Regions from separate parts of the Bacillus pumilus genome, predicted to be linked through region 1. Evidence: riboswitches for the same ligand, from Rfam matches in the RefSeq annotation. Region 1 holds a riboswitch; the other holds the start of a gene.
What was found. Region 1 has a riboswitch for S-adenosylmethionine ahead of CKW02_RS19200 (5-methyltetrahydropteroyltriglutamate--homocysteine S-methyltransferase). Riboswitches for the same ligand answer to the same signal wherever they lie in the genome.

Region 1 (7,688 bases):
TGGTCACAAATTGGGTGGATATCCAGGCTTTACACAAGAGGACCCGCGTACCTACGAAGACCAGGAACATACCGTTCTGTTATTACAAATCGACTCAGATGATGAAGTGGACATGTTGTGGGGAGATTGCGGAATCGCCAACTTTTTTATCAAACCAGAAGACCTCAAACGAAAAAATTTCGAGAATGTCGTCTATAATTGGGATTGCTCCTAATTTTGTAAAAAACACTCTTTATAGAGTGTTTTTGTGTATGTTTTTAGACTTTTTTGCCCCTATTTCGTCATTTTTGAGAGGTAATATGTCATTCTTTCTAGTTGACCGTATCAAAAAAAAATGTAAAATCATCTTAAAGTCCTCTTTTTTGAAAATAATAATAACATGACATATCAATCAACAATGAGATGCTCGAAAAAGCGGAATGTACTGGGGGGTATCAATTGATCATTTCGAAAGTAATCAATAATAATGTGGTCAGTGCGTATGATGACGAGCAGCATGAGCTGGTCATTATGGGCAGAGGGATCGCTTTTCAAAAGAAAAGTGGAGACCCGATTGACGAAGAACGTATTGAGAAAGTATTTTCCATTCAAAATAAAGATATATCAGAAAAATTCAAAACCCTGCTTTATGATATTCCAATCGAGTATATGCAAGTGTGTGAGGCGATTATTGATCATGCGAGAACAACCCTTAATAAAAATTTGAATGACAGCATCTATGTGACACTGACAGATCATATCACCTTTGCTATTGAACGTCATCAAAAAGGAATGGACATCAAAAATGCCTTGCTCTGGGAAATTAAGCGGTTGTATAAAGATGAGTTTATGTGTGGTTTAGAAGCGATTCGGATTATTCAGGACAAGCTCAACATTCATCTTCCTGAGGATGAAGCCGGTTTTATTGCGATGCACATTGTCAATGCAGAGCTCAATGAAGAAATGCCGAACGTGATTCAAATTACCAAACTCATTCAAGATATTTTAAATATCGTCAAGTATCACTTTCAAATTGATTTAGACGAGGAATCATTAAACTATTTCCGTTTTGTCACGCATTTGAAGTTTTTTGGACAGCGTCTGTTTAACGAAACACAAATGGAAAATCAAAATGAATTCCTGTATGAGGTCGTAAAAGAGAAAAACACTGCAGCTTTCCAATGTGCTGAGAAAATTAACGATTATGTTCAAAAAGAACACAACCGAAGTCTCATAGAAGATGAGATGCTATATTTAACTTTGCATATCGACAGAGTGATAAAAAGAAAATAAATTTAAAAAGAAAGCGTTGACATCATAAAATTAACATGATAATTTATAACTATAAACGAAATAACCCACAATCTTTTAGGATTGTTACTGGTCAAGCAGGCAAAACCTAAATCATTGTCCCTATCTTTGATAAGGCATGATTTAGGTTTTTTTATATCCAAAGACTTATAAAAATTAAATAACGATCAATCGCTATGAAGGATTGTTACTGGTTAAGCAGGCAAAACCTAAATATCGATTAATGTCTGAATCGCTATTTTTCGGACATTAATGGATGTTTAGGTTTTTTCTATATCATGATTTAATCAACGATTGGAGGGTAATACAATGAACCACAAACAAACAGCAAAAGAAGTTCTAGAGCTTGTCGGCGGTGAAAAGAATGTTAAGCAAGTCACGCATTGTATGACAAGACTTCGCTTCAACTTATACGATGAAGGCAAAGCGGATAAGGAGAAGCTGCAATCAACAGACGGCGTCATGGGTGTGAATCAAAGCGGAGGTCAATATCATGTCATTATTGGCAATGATGTTTCAAATGTCTATCAAGCGATGATTGCTGACTCAGGACTGTCAACAGATGTAAAGTCAGGCGGTACAGAAGAAGCGTCAAAACAAAATGTGATATCTAAGCTTTTCGATTTTATCTCTGGTGTCTTCACACCGATTCTTCCAGCCATTGCTGGTGCCGGTATGATCAAAGGGATCTTGGCACTCATGCTTACGTTCCAGTGGATATCGGATAAAAGCAGCACATATGCAATTTTAACAGCTATCGGCGACGGAGCCTTTTACTTCTTACCGATTCTGCTTGCTGTAAGCGTAGCCAAAAAAATTGGCACAAATCAGTATATCGCCGCTGCCATTGCAGCCGCCGCACTGCACCCGCAGTTAACGGCTTTACTAGGCGCAGGAAATACAGAATTTCTAGGGCTACCAGTGGTTGCCGTTGTGTACTCTTCATCGGTCATTCCGATTCTACTCACCATCTGGCTCGGCTCATATGTTGAAAGATTCGCGGAAAAATATAGCCCAAAATCATTGAAGATCATCCTTGTTCCAACGGTCACACTTCTTGTCGTAGTACCAATTATGCTTATCGCAGTAGGACCGCTTGGTGGGATTATCGGAAATGGCCTTTCAGGTGGAATTGATTTATTGTTCAAACATGCAGGTATTTTGGCTGGATTCTTGATCGGCGGCTTCATGTCACCATTGATCATTACGGGTATGCACTATGCACTACTTCCAATCATGATCAACAATATTACGTTAAACGGTTTTGACTTCATTCTTCCAATGATGTTTGTAGCAAATATGGCACAAGCAGGCGCAGCATTCGGTGTCTTCTTAAGATCAAAAAACAAAACATTCAAATCATTGGCGATGTCTACAAGTATCACTGCATTAATGGGTATTACTGAACCTGCTATGTATGGTGTGAACATGCGATTGAAAAAACCGTTCCTTGCAGCCCTTATTGGTGCAGCAGCAGGCGGCGTGTTCATGTCGATCTTTAAAGTAAAATCATATGTGATATCTGGATCAGCAGGTCTCCCGGGTCTCCCAACATTCATTGGCCCAACATTTGTCTACTCCATCATTGGATTAGTCATCGGTTTTGTTGTAGCAACCATCATGACACTTGTTCTAGGATTCAAAGATGTACCAGTGAAAGATGATACAAAAGCAGACAAACCAGAAGAAAAGAAAGACACAGCAGCACTTCAAAATGAAGTGGTACAAAGCCCGCTTGAAGGTCAACTAAAGCCGCTAAATCAAGTAAATGATGCAACATTCTCAAATGAAATCATGGGTAAAGGTACAGCCATTGTCCCAACAGTTGGACGTGTAGTAGCACCATTCAATGGCAAGGTTGAAACCATTTTCCAAACGAAGCATGCCATTGGCTTAAAGAGTGACCAAGGCACAGAGCTTCTCATACATGTTGGAATTGATACGGTGAAGCTTGGCGGAAAGCATTTCACAAGTCATGTAGAGTCAGGTGATCTTGTTCAAGCAGGAGATGTGCTCGTTGAATTTGATATCGAGGGCATTCAGCAAGAAGGCTATGATGTCACCACACCAATTATTGTGACCAACACAAACGATTTTGCACAAGTTGATGCGAAAACAGAAGGCACGATTTCAGTACAAGAGACACTGCTCACAGTCAGTGTAGAAGAAAACGAGGAGGGCATTCAACATGAACAAGTTAGAAAAAACATTTCCTAAAGGTTTCTTATGGGGCGGCGCTGTTGCAGGCAACCAAATTGAAGGTGCTTATAATAAAGATGGAAAAGGCTTATCGACAGCTGATGTATCACCGCACGGTATTATGCATCCATTCGATGAATCAATGAAAGACTTGAACTTATATCATGATGCGATTGACTTCTACCATCGTTATAAAGAAGATATTGCACTCTTTGCAGAAATGGGATTCAAATGCTTCAGACTATCCATTTCTTGGCCACGTATTTTCCCAAATGGCGACGATGCTGAACCAAATGAAGCAGGTCTTGCTTTTTATGACAGAGTATTTGATGAACTGCATAAGTATGGAATTGAACCAGTTGTCACGATTTCTCATTATGAAATGCCGCTTGCACTTGTGAAAAACTACGGTGGTTGGAGAAACCGTAAGCTTGTCGATCTTTATGAAACATACGCGAAAACGTTGTTTACTCGCTATAAAGACAAAGTGAAATATTGGATGACCTTTAATGAAATCAACGTCGTGTTACATGCGCCTTTCACTGGTGGCGGACTTGTATTTGAAGAGGGCGAAGACGAGAAAAGCATTCAATATCAAGCAGCGCATCACCAATTTGTTGCAAGTGCTTTAGCTGTCAAAGCAGGACACGAAATCATTCCTGATGCGAAAATCGGCTGTATGATCGCAGCGATGACAACTTATCCGTACAGCTCAAGACCAGAAGATATGTTTGCAGCGATTGATCAAGATCGTAAAACATTGTTCTTCTCAGATGTACAGGCAAGAGGCTACTACCCAGGTTACATGAAACGATACTTCCGCGAAAATGGAATTCATATTGAGATCCAAGATGGTGATGAAGACATCCTAAGAAACCATACAGTGGACTATATTGGCTTCAGCTATTACATGAGCTTTGTGACAAGTACAGATCCAGAGATTCTTGGACAAGTGACTGGTGGTAACCTATTTGAAGGCGTGAAAAACCCTTATCTAGAAGCAAGTGATTGGGGCTGGCAAATTGATCCAAAAGGACTTCGTACAACACTAAACCAACTATATGACCGCTACCAAAAACCATTGTTTATCGTAGAAAATGGATTGGGAGCTGTCGATCAAGTAGAAGAAGACGGTTCCATTCAAGACGATTACCGAATTGATTACCTCAGAAGCCATTTGCTAGAGGCGAGAGAAGCCATTGCAGACGGAGTAGACTTGATGGGTTATACAAGCTGGGGCCCAATTGACCTTGTCAGCGCATCAACAGCTGAAATGAAAAAACGCTACGGCTTCATTTATGTCGACCGTGATAACGAAGGAAAAGGTACATTAGATAGAAAGAAAAAGAAAAGCTTCGATTGGTATAAACAAGTGATTGCGACAAATGGTAATCATTTAGATGCATAAAAGAAAAAAGACAAACCGTTCATACTGCGGTTTGTCTTTTTTTCGTCAAGGGGACTATGAAGTCCACACTTGATCTGCAATCTCAATCACATGACGAAGCTTTTCCCATTGCTGCTCTTCTGTTAACAAATTGCCTTCCTCCGTTGAGGCGAACCCGCATTGCGGACTCAAGCAAATCTGGTTAATGTCAACGTATTGAGCTGCTTCCTTGATTCGTTTTTTAATCTGTTCAGCAGGCTCAAGCTCACCATATTTTGAAGTGACAAGCCCTAGTACGATTTGGAGGTTTGGGTTCTTCACATAGCGAAGGGGTTCAAAACCGCCAGAACGATCGTCGTCGAATTCTAAAAAGAGACCATCCAGATCTAAGCCGTCAAAAATCGTTTCTGCCGCTGCTTCATAACCGCCTTCAGCTGCCCACGTCGATTTAAAGTTACCACGGCAAATGTGCATAGTGATCACCAAATCCTCTGGACGATCGGCAACTGCTTCATTGATTGTTTTCGCAAATGACTCACGCAGTTCATCTTCTTCTCGGCCAAAGGCTTTGATTTGTTCATGCCCTTTTTCAGAAAAGAACACGGCCCATGCTGTATCATCCAGCTGCAAGTAGCGGCAGCCTGCATCATAAAAAGCACGGATGGCCTTCTTATACGCCTGTGCCACATCATGGTGGAATGCCTCTAGGCTGTCGTATACTCCTTCTTCAAGCTTTCCACGGAAAAAGAGCATATTCGGACTTGGAATCGTCATTTTAGCCGTATGATCCCCAGCGATGCTGTGAAGGAATCGATAATCCTCCAGCATTGGATGATCTGTAAAATCAATTTTGCCCGTTACTTTGATGCCCCGTGCTTTTGTCGTCGTATTGTGGAATTGAATACCTTGATCCGCTTCAAATCCTTCGACCCCATCGAGCCCCTCAAGAAAGTCAAAATGCCACCAAGCACGTCTGAATTCGCCATCTGTGACAACCTCTAATCCAATTTCCTTTTGCTTCTCAACAATACGAGTGATTTCTTCATTTTCAATTTGTCGGAGCTGCTCTGCTGTCAGTGTGCCGTCTGCTTTTTGCTTGCGTGCTTCCTTGATACGTTCTGAACGAAGTAAACTGCCTACTTGATCTGCGCGAAATGGCGGTTTCGTTGTTTTCTTTCCAATGGTTTGTACTTGTGTCATGCTGAATCCCTTCTTTCTAAAGGTTAAAAATCAAATAAAAAAGCTCTTCCTTGGATAAGGAAGAGCATCATATACTGAGAGAACTCTGCCTTATCTTCAAACAAGCATCTGCTTGCTTAAGGAATTAGCACCATTCTGTTCCGAGGAACAGCGGTTGCCGGGTTTCACAGGGCCAGTCCCTCCACCACTCTTAATAAGGTTACCTTTGATTCAATTTTCTTAATAAACATAATTATTCAACTTTTCCGAGAGAAAGTCAATGGTTTTTACAGTTAATTTTCTACATGAACAAATCAGCGACGAGAACACCCGCTAGTCCGACAAGTGAAAGAACGGTCACCATCAATGTCCACGTTTTAAAGGTTTGGGCCATGGACAGGTTAAAGTATTCTTTGTAAATCCAGAAACCCGCATCATTCACGTGAGAGAACGTAATACTGCCGGCACCTGTTGCGATCACCATTAATTCTGGGCTCACACCTGTCAATCCAATCAAAGGAGCAGAAATGCCAGCCGCTGTGAGACCGGCGACGGTGGCTGATCCTAAAGATACACGAAGGACCGCAGCAATCAGCCATGTGAGAAGCAGTGGAGAAAGCGTGCTTCCTTGCATGATTCCTGCAATGTATTGATCAACCCCGCTATCAATGAGCACCTGTTTAAAGGCGCCGCCACCTGCAATAATTAATAAAATCATGGCAATAGAACCGATAGAATCTGTGATCGATTTCATCACATCCTGCATGCTCTTGCCTCTGCCAAGTCCAAACGTGTAGATAGCAAGGAGCACGGAGATTAACAGTGCAATCGCCGGTTCACCTAAAAACTCAGCGGTTGGCAGTAATGGGGAGGACGGGAAGAAAATTTCTAAAACTGCTCTGAATGTCATGAGCAATACAGGCAAAACAGCGGTGAAAATGCTAATGCCGAAGCTTGGCATTTCTTCTTCTGTAAATTCCTTTGGATTAAATAAGTTCTTTGGAATATGTGCGTGCAACTGATCTTTTTTAAATAGTTTCGTAAAGAGAAGTCCGCCTATTAAAACAGCAGGAATCGCTAAAATAATCCCAACTAATAAGGTTTGTCCCATGTTTGCTTGAAATACATTTGCAATGGCAGTCGGCCCTGGGTGAGGAGGGAGGAAGCCATGTGTGGTGATGAGTGCAGCGACGAGCGGCATACCCACATAAAGCACAGGTAGTCTTGCAGCTTGTGCGATCGTAAAGACTAGTGGAATTAAGATAATGAATCCGGTTTCATAAAATAGAGCAATTCCGATCACAAATCCCGTCAGCATCGTTGCCCATTGAATTTTTCCAATACCGAATCGGTCAATGAGTGTCATCGCAATACGCTGAGCTCCGCCAGAATCAGCCATCAATTTACCAAGCATCGCCCCAAAACCGAGAACAAGTGCGAGGTGCCCGAGCGTACTGCCGAGTCCTTTTTCGACGGAAGCAATCGCTTCAAGCGGAGACATTCCTTCTAAAACAGCAACAATTAAAGAAACAATAATCAAAGATATGAAAGCGTTTAACTTAAAGACAACCATGAGTAAAAGCAATAATAAAACGCCAAGTCCGATAAACACTAACGACATGATCTTTCCTCC
Region 2 (7,688 bases), 1.4 Mb from region 1:
CAAGGGTTTCAACGATGATTCCGACTGGGCTCGAACCAGCGACCTCTACCCTGTCAAGGTAGCGCTCTCCCAGCTGAGCTACGGAATCAAGTTATGTATCAGTTCTGGGCTTTCTGTTACTGACAGTCTCTATTATATAACTATCATGATACATCGTCAATGGTTTTATTGAAAAAAGGTCAAAAAGCCGGCGGCTGTGCCGGCTTTTTTCTCTCCTTTATGATTGGTTGACAAGAACGGGCTTTAGTTGATCGAGTGCTTGTTTGAAGTCGCGTTTGAGGTCTTCTCCGTTTTCTACTCCTACACTTAATCGAAGTAAACCGTCCGTAATCCCTCTTTTTTCTCTTTCTTCTTTTGGCATAGCGGCATGTGACATTTTGGCCGGGTATGACAGAATGGATTCGACGGCGCCTAGGCTGACGGCGAATACTGGTAATGTGACAGCATCCACTAATTCTTTGACCGCTGCTTCGTTTTCTAATTCAAATGAAAGAACTGCTCCAGCTCCGCTTGCTTGCTTTCGCTGAATGTCTGCACCAGGATGGTCATCTAAGCCTGGATAATATACTTTTTTCACCGCAGGATGCTCTTTGAGGAATGAAGAGAGTTCAAATGCCGTTTGGCTTGCTTTTTCTAATCTGACCTGAAGGGTTTTTAACCCTCTTAATACGAGCCAGCAATCCTGCACGCCAAGGACCGCACCGAAGGAGTTTTGCAGCGAATAAAGCTCCTCACCCAGTTTCTCGTCTTTCACTACAGCTAACCCTGACAGTACATCACTATGACCGCTCAAAAATTTCGTTGCGCTGTGCAGGACAACGTCAACACCAAGATCGAGCGGACGCTGAAGAGCGGGTGTTAAAAATGTATTATCTAAAAATGTCAGACAGTCATGTTCTTTGGCAAGCTGGACGACTCCCCCAATATCCGTAATCCCTAGAGTCGGGTTTGACGGCGTTTCCATGTAAATGACTTTTGTATTCGATTGAATGCCTCTTTTGATTTCAGTCAAATCCGTCATGTCCACAAAGGTATGCTCAATGCCAAATCGCGAAAGAACTTGGGTGATCATCCGAAATGTACCACCGTACACATCTCTTGTGACAAGGACGTGATCTCCTTTTGATAATAGAAGAAAAGCGGTTGAGATGGCTGCCATGCCTGATGCAAAAGCAAGCCCTCGAGTTCCTCCTTCTAGCGCCGCAATCGTATCCTCTAATGCTTGACGTGTAGGAGTCCCCGACCTTGAGTAATCATATTGACCAAAATCATCAAAGCTGCTTTGATGAAAGGTGGACGCATGCTGAATCGGCACACTGACTGCACCTGTTGAACGGTCTGTTTTGAATGCATTATGAACGAGTTGGGTTTCGAATGTCCAATCATGTGTGGTCATTTGGCATGTACCTCCTCTTTTACTTGTGATAGTGCCTGCTTTAGGTCTGCCTTCAGGTCATCTACGTGCTCAATACCAACGGAGAAACGGAGCAGTTTGTTACACACACCGTTTGCAATGCGAATTTCCTCAGGAATATCCATGTGCGTTTGCGTCGCAGGATACGTAATGAAGCTTTCGATTCCGCCAAGACTTTCAGCAAAACATATCGTTTTCAGCTGCTTTAAAAATGGATTGACCCAGTCCTCTTCGGCTACACGGAATGACAGCATTCCTCCCTTGCCTGGGTAAAGGACATCTTGAATTTCTGGCTGTTTCTTTAGAAACTCAGCTAGCTCCTTCGCATTTGCCTCGTGCTGGCGCATTCTAAGAGCCAGTGTTTTCATCCCTCTCATTAACAGCCATGAGTCAAATGGAGATAAAACGGCGCCAATTGCGTTTTGATGCTGGAACATGTCTTCAGAGAGCTTCTCTCCTTTTGTCACCACAAGCCCGGCAAGAACGTCATTGTGTCCACCTAAATATTTGGTTGCACTATGGATGACAATGTCCGCTCCAAGCGTAATCGGCTTTTGCAAAACGGGTGTGTAAAAGGTGTTATCGACAATGACCAAAGCGCCATGTTCTTTTGCAATCTTCGCTATTTTTTGAATATCCGCTTCCTGCATAAGTGGATTTGTCGGCGTTTCAATAAAGACTGCTTTTGTGTTTGGCGTGATTTTAGAGCGTAAACAGTCTTCATCTGAAAAATCATCGTAAAGAAAACGTAAGCCGTACTTTTTCCATTCGTTTTCAAACAAACGGTATGTACCGCCATATAGGTCTGATGAGACGATGAGTTCATCACCGCTTTCAAATAGCGCCATGATCGTTTGGATCGCAGCCATTCCCGAACTGAAGGCAAATCCGGCCGTCCCTTTTTCGAGTGAAGCAATCGCATCCTCTACAAGCTGTCTTGTTGGGTTTTTCGTACGAATGTAATCAAATCCGGTTGATTCCCCTATGCCTCTATGTCTGTAGGCTGTTGAAAGATAAACGGGGGGACTGACCGTACCAGTCGCCTCTTCGCTGCGGTTTCCAATTTGCGCTAATGTCGTTTCCACATGTTCTGTCATTTGACACCATCCTAAGTAAAAATCTGATTTCAAAACAGAAAACCCCTTCTTCATAAGAAGAAGGGGTTTTAATCGCTTCCTCTTATCTTCCAAGCAAAAAAGCTGCTTGCTGGATTTAGCACCTTGGTACATCACATGAAGTGATGCATACCGGTTGCTGAGGTTTCAAAGGGCCAGTCCCTCCACCTCTCACGATAAGAATGTGTTGTCTGTCTGTTCTAATTCCTAATACTGTAACGCATTAAATCTCATTTTTCAAGAGGAATCTGAACAATTAATTGAAATTTTCTGTATTTTATAACAGATTCGGTGTTAACTGAATTGATTGCATGTTAGCATATAGGAACAACGCTATTTTTCATGTTACAATGAATGGAAACGTTTCACTTTGTGATGAAATCGGTTAGCTGGAGGAATGGATTATGGTGAAGAAAACAGGCATTATTCAAGAAGAAACATTACATTCAAAAGAACTTGGGGCGGATGTGACCCTTTTGATCTATTTGCCAGTCAATTATTCCCCCCTTTATACATATCATGTCATCATTGCCCAGGATGGTCATGATTATTTCCGCTTAGGCAAAATAGGCAGACAGGCAGAAGAATTGATGCAAAACAAAGAAATGGAACGCTCCATTATCATTGGTGTTCCTTATGAAAATGTCACGGAAAGACGGAATACGTATCATCCAGACGGCACAAAATTTGAAGCGTATAAACGCTTTTTAGCAAATGAACTTGTCCCTTATATTGATACGCATTATCCAACCTATCAAATTGGCTCAGGTCGCACGTTTATTGGTGATTCACTAGGTGCTACAATTTCTCTTATGACAGCGATTGATTATCCTTCTTTATTTGGCGGACTCATTTTGCAGTCACCTTACGTTGATGAGTCAGTCTTAGAAGCTGTTAAACAGTCGACAGCCCTTTCTCATTATGCAATTATCCATCAAATTGGACTGGAAGAAACGGCTGTGAAAACGACAGATGGCCAAGTGCTTGATTTTATTCAGCCAAACGACGATTTAAAGGCACTTCTTGAACAGTCAGGTGCGGATTATTTATTTGAGACATTCGAAGGGGATCATAAATGGACGTTTTGGCAGCCGCTCATTGCGCCTTCGTTAAAAAGAATGCTCCCATATTCGTTAATCAACTGAATTTTGTTATAATAAACAATAATAAATACTTTCTTAATCAGGAGGGAACAAGATGAAATACGGAGTTGTTATATTTCCATCAAAAAAATTGCAAGATATTGCGAACTCTTACCGGAAGCGTTATGATCCGAACTATGCACTCATACCGCCTCATTTAACACTTAGAACACCTTTTGAATTAACGGATCTAGAAGCGGCTGAGGTCGTCTCAACGTTAAGAGAGTATGCAAAAAATGTTTCTCCTATTACGTTACGTATTAAAAAATTCAGTTCATTCGCTCCTGTAAACAACGTCATTTATATGAAAGTAGAACCGAACGAGGAAATCATGGCGCTCAATGAAAGATTGTACGCAGATCCACTTGAAGGTACACCTGAATATGCCTTTGTTCCGCATGTAACAGTGGCTCAAAAACTATCAGATGATGAGCATTCAGACGTACTTGGCACATTAAAGCTGAGAAAGATTGACCATGAAGAAACAGTGGATCGCTTCCACCTTTTATATCAATTAGAGAACGGATCTTGGACCGTCTATGAAACATTTATTTTAGGAGAAGAGGGTTAAGTACACTTGAAAACAGTCATCGCAACAGCACAAACACAACGAGAAGATGCATATTACGTTCGAAAAGAAGTATTCGTCAAAGAACAAGAAGTCCCAATAGAGATTGAAATAGATGAACTAGAAGACGAGGCCATTCATTTTGTCATTTATAACGATGAAATGAAGCCTCAGGCAGCCGCTAGATTGCGGATCATTGAAGGGCCAAAGGCAAAGCTAGAACGAATTTGTGTGTTAAAAGAGGCGCGCGCTTTCGGCCTTGGCCACAAACTATTAGAAGCGCTGGAAACAGAAGCCATTGCGAATGGAGCGAAGGAAGCGGTTATGCACGCACAAGTCCAAGCTCTTCCTTTCTACGAAAAGAAAGGCTACAAAGCCGTATCTGAACCGTTTGAAGAAGCAGGAATCGCACATGTCAAAATGACAAAAACACTGTCTGTTTGACCAAAAGAAAAAGCCAGAGCATTCATGATGCCCTGGCTTTTCTTTCTTTATCATCGTTCGTCAATGGAAGAAAGCGCAATCATTTATATATACGTATTAATATGAACGCCTTTACCTTCCTCCATAAACATATCTCGTACAAAGCGTTCCCGCTTTTTTTGTTGTACTTTCGTTTCCGCTTCTGTCACTAAGTCCTCTTTTTTCTCCAGCTCTCTGTATATCTTGTCATGAAAGGTGCGAGTAACCTTAGTTACTTTCGCGTAGTCTTCTTTATCCTGAGGAGCAGGACGATTGATATATTGAAAATACAGATCCGGCTGAATCGGGGCTATATATCCCATCAAGAACGCCTCCTTTGCTTCTCTTCTACTCTACTATTCCCTAATTATGACTGTTTGAAACACGTCTCATTTGATATGATTAGATGTGTTTCTTTTTAAGATTGATTAACTATTGGAGGACTAGCTTTGAAATGCGCACGACGACATGATCGAACAATCTCATTACATACGTATTCGAGAGAACATTATCAATTCCTCCATGACGAGGGAAAAAAAGGGCACTTATTCTGCCCATATTGCGGACAACCAGTCTTTTTCAGATTAAATATACATGAAGAACCTGCCTTTATTCATAAACATATGTCTCAGCAAGAGCTGTGTGAACAAGCAGAAGAACAAGAAGATCAGAAAAAACACGCAGAACAAAAGGAAAGTGCTTCTTATAAAGAACTTGGGGGCTTCCGTTTTCCAACAGGTAAACAAATCATCTCGCAAACGAATGAATCATATGACTGGCAGGAACCAAAGTCGATTCAATTTAGTGATGCGATACATTTAGAAGAGAATGAACAAGCACATACCATCGATCTCTTTCCGCATATCACCTTTAGTACACCACAGCTTCAAGCTGTCACACATAAAGACGGTCCGATGCTAGTGCTGGCTGGCGCTGGCAGCGGGAAAACAAGAGTCCTGACAGCAAGAGCGGCTTATCTCATGTCACATCATCATATTCCTGCTCACCATATCTTACTCGTGACTTTCACCACAAAAGCCAGCAGTGAAATGAAAGAAAGACTGCGCAAGCAATATCAGCTTCACCCATCACAAGCAAGCCAAGTGGTGACAGGCACTTTCCACAGTCTTTTTTATAAAATGCTGCTTCACGATGACGCAAACAAATGGAACGGCCAGCACCTGATCAAGTTTGATTGGCAGAAGGAACAGTACATTCGGAAAGCCATCATGAATGAAGGACTAGATGAAAAAAACTACCCTACCGATCAAGTCCTGCAATCGATCGGCTTTTGGAAAAATGCTTTTTTACCAGGCGAGCTTCCTGATTTGAAGGATGAAAAAGAAAAACACATGTGGACGATCTATCAATCTTATGAACAGCAAAAACAAGACAATCAGCAATTTGACTTTGATGACATGGCCATTGCCTGCTTGCACATGCTGACAGAACAGCCTGAACTACTGAAACGATATCAAGAACGGTTCAAGTATATTTTGGTGGATGAATTTCAGGATATAAATCCAGTTCAATATCAATTGATTCAGCTATTAGCTGGAGAAACTGAGCAGCTATTTTGTGTCGGTGATGATGATCAAGCCATTTATGCGTTTAGGGGCAGTAACCCTGCTTTCATTCTTGAATTCAAACGGGACTACCCTTCGGCTCAGATTGTCCACTTACATGCCAATTACCGGTCGCATCATACAATTGTCGCAAGTGCGGATGCCATTATTAAGAAAAATCAGCATCGTTATGAGAAAACGTTAAAAGCCGTCCGTTCGGAGACAATCCCACCTACGCTCTTTTATCCATATGACGAGGAAGAGGAAGCGACCATGATCGTGGCAGACATTCAGGAGAAAATCAAAAACGGCGCAAAGCCTAGTGATATCTGCGTGCTCTTTCGCACCAATACGGGAGGCCGCGCGATTTATGAGCGTCTGCATCAATCCGCGATTCCGTATGAGACGGAATCTGGTGTCAAAGCCTTCTACAGCAGACGAATTGTTCGGGTTCTTCTCGCCTTTCTCTCTTTAAGTCAGGATGCTGATGATGTGGCTGCTATGAAACAGCTGCTTCCGGTTTTCTTTTTAAAGCAGCAGACCTTAAACACAATGAAGGCACTGACCATCACGGAAGATTGTTCAATGGTCGACGCACTCGGAAAACTAACAGATATTCAGCCGTTTCAACAGAAAAAGCTGCAATCCATTGTTCCTCTGTTCCGCACGTTACGAAATTTAAAGCCGTCTGACGCTGTGGCGTTTATTGAACAAAAGATGGGACTTGGTGATTACTTAAAAAAACGAGTGAATGATACGAATGTACTTGAAAAAGGGGCTGATGATGTACGAGATGTAAAAACCGCCGCCAAACGCTTTGAAACGATTGAAGCCTTTCTCGCACACGCCGAACATATGAAGTCTGCCGAAAAGGAAAAAACAGACGAACCAGGTGTTCAGCTCATGACGATTCACCGTGCAAAGGGACTGGAATTCCAAACGGTGTACATCACTTGCGTTGTCGACGGAGCACTGCCTCATGATTTCTCACTCGATGAACTCAGAAACGGTGAAGAAGAAGCCTTGGAAGAAGAGCGCCGTTTATTATACGTGGCTATGACAAGAGCTGAACAATCTCTTTATCTATCGGTTCCATCATTTAGACGAGGAAAAACCGCTCATCGCTCGCGCTTTTTGTATCCCCTTCTAAAGAAAAACCGAGAATTATTCGCAGAAAAACAACAGGCCCCCCTCTAAGCGGAGAGCCTGTTGTTTATTTTTTGTTGTTCATCATTTTAGCGATGGTATTGAAATCAAGCTTTTCTTTTCCACTTGTAATCGATTGAACGATTTTGTCTTCCATTTCTTTCGGTACACGTTTATTCGCAAGCTGCGCTACTTTTTTAATGACGCCTCGAACCGTTGCTTCATCTTTAAAGTTGGCATTTTGCAAAGAACCTGCAAGCTTAAAAACATCGTTCA

Region 2: another riboswitch for S-adenosylmethionine. It lies ahead of CKW02_RS05935 (methionine biosynthesis PLP-dependent protein); the one in region 1 lies ahead of CKW02_RS19200 (5-methyltetrahydropteroyltriglutamate--homocysteine S-methyltransferase).

Annotation. Positions count from the first base shown of each region.
Region 1 is NZ_LT906438.1:3,666,967-3,674,654, reverse strand. Features, by position in the region: gene CKW02_RS19220 (YwqG family protein) at 1-214, shown strand, start outside; gene licT (BglG family transcription antiterminator LicT) at 439-1,272, shown strand; gene CKW02_RS19210 (beta-glucoside-specific PTS transporter subunit IIABC) at 1,600-3,507, shown strand; gene CKW02_RS19205 (aryl-phospho-beta-d-glucosidase) at 3,479-4,897, shown strand; gene CKW02_RS19200 (5-methyltetrahydropteroyltriglutamate--homocysteine S-methyltransferase) at 4,952-6,076, opposite strand; SAM riboswitch class I at 6,164-6,276, opposite strand; gene CKW02_RS19195 (gluconate:H+ symporter) at 6,357-7,676, opposite strand.
Region 2 is NZ_LT906438.1:1,186,179-1,193,866, reverse strand. Features, by position in the region: tRNA gene CKW02_RS05945 (tRNA-Val) at 16-88, opposite strand; gene metC (cystathionine beta-lyase) at 218-1,396, opposite strand; gene CKW02_RS05935 (methionine biosynthesis PLP-dependent protein) at 1,393-2,511, opposite strand; SAM riboswitch class I at 2,591-2,712, opposite strand; gene CKW02_RS05930 (alpha/beta hydrolase) at 2,934-3,674, shown strand; gene CKW02_RS05925 (YjcG family protein) at 3,727-4,242, shown strand; gene CKW02_RS05920 (GNAT family N-acetyltransferase) at 4,249-4,683, shown strand; gene CKW02_RS05915 (hypothetical protein) at 4,767-5,024, opposite strand; gene CKW02_RS05910 (UvrD-helicase domain-containing protein) at 5,151-7,463, shown strand; gene spoVIF (sporulation-specific transcription regulator SpoVIF) at 7,480-7,688, opposite strand, start outside.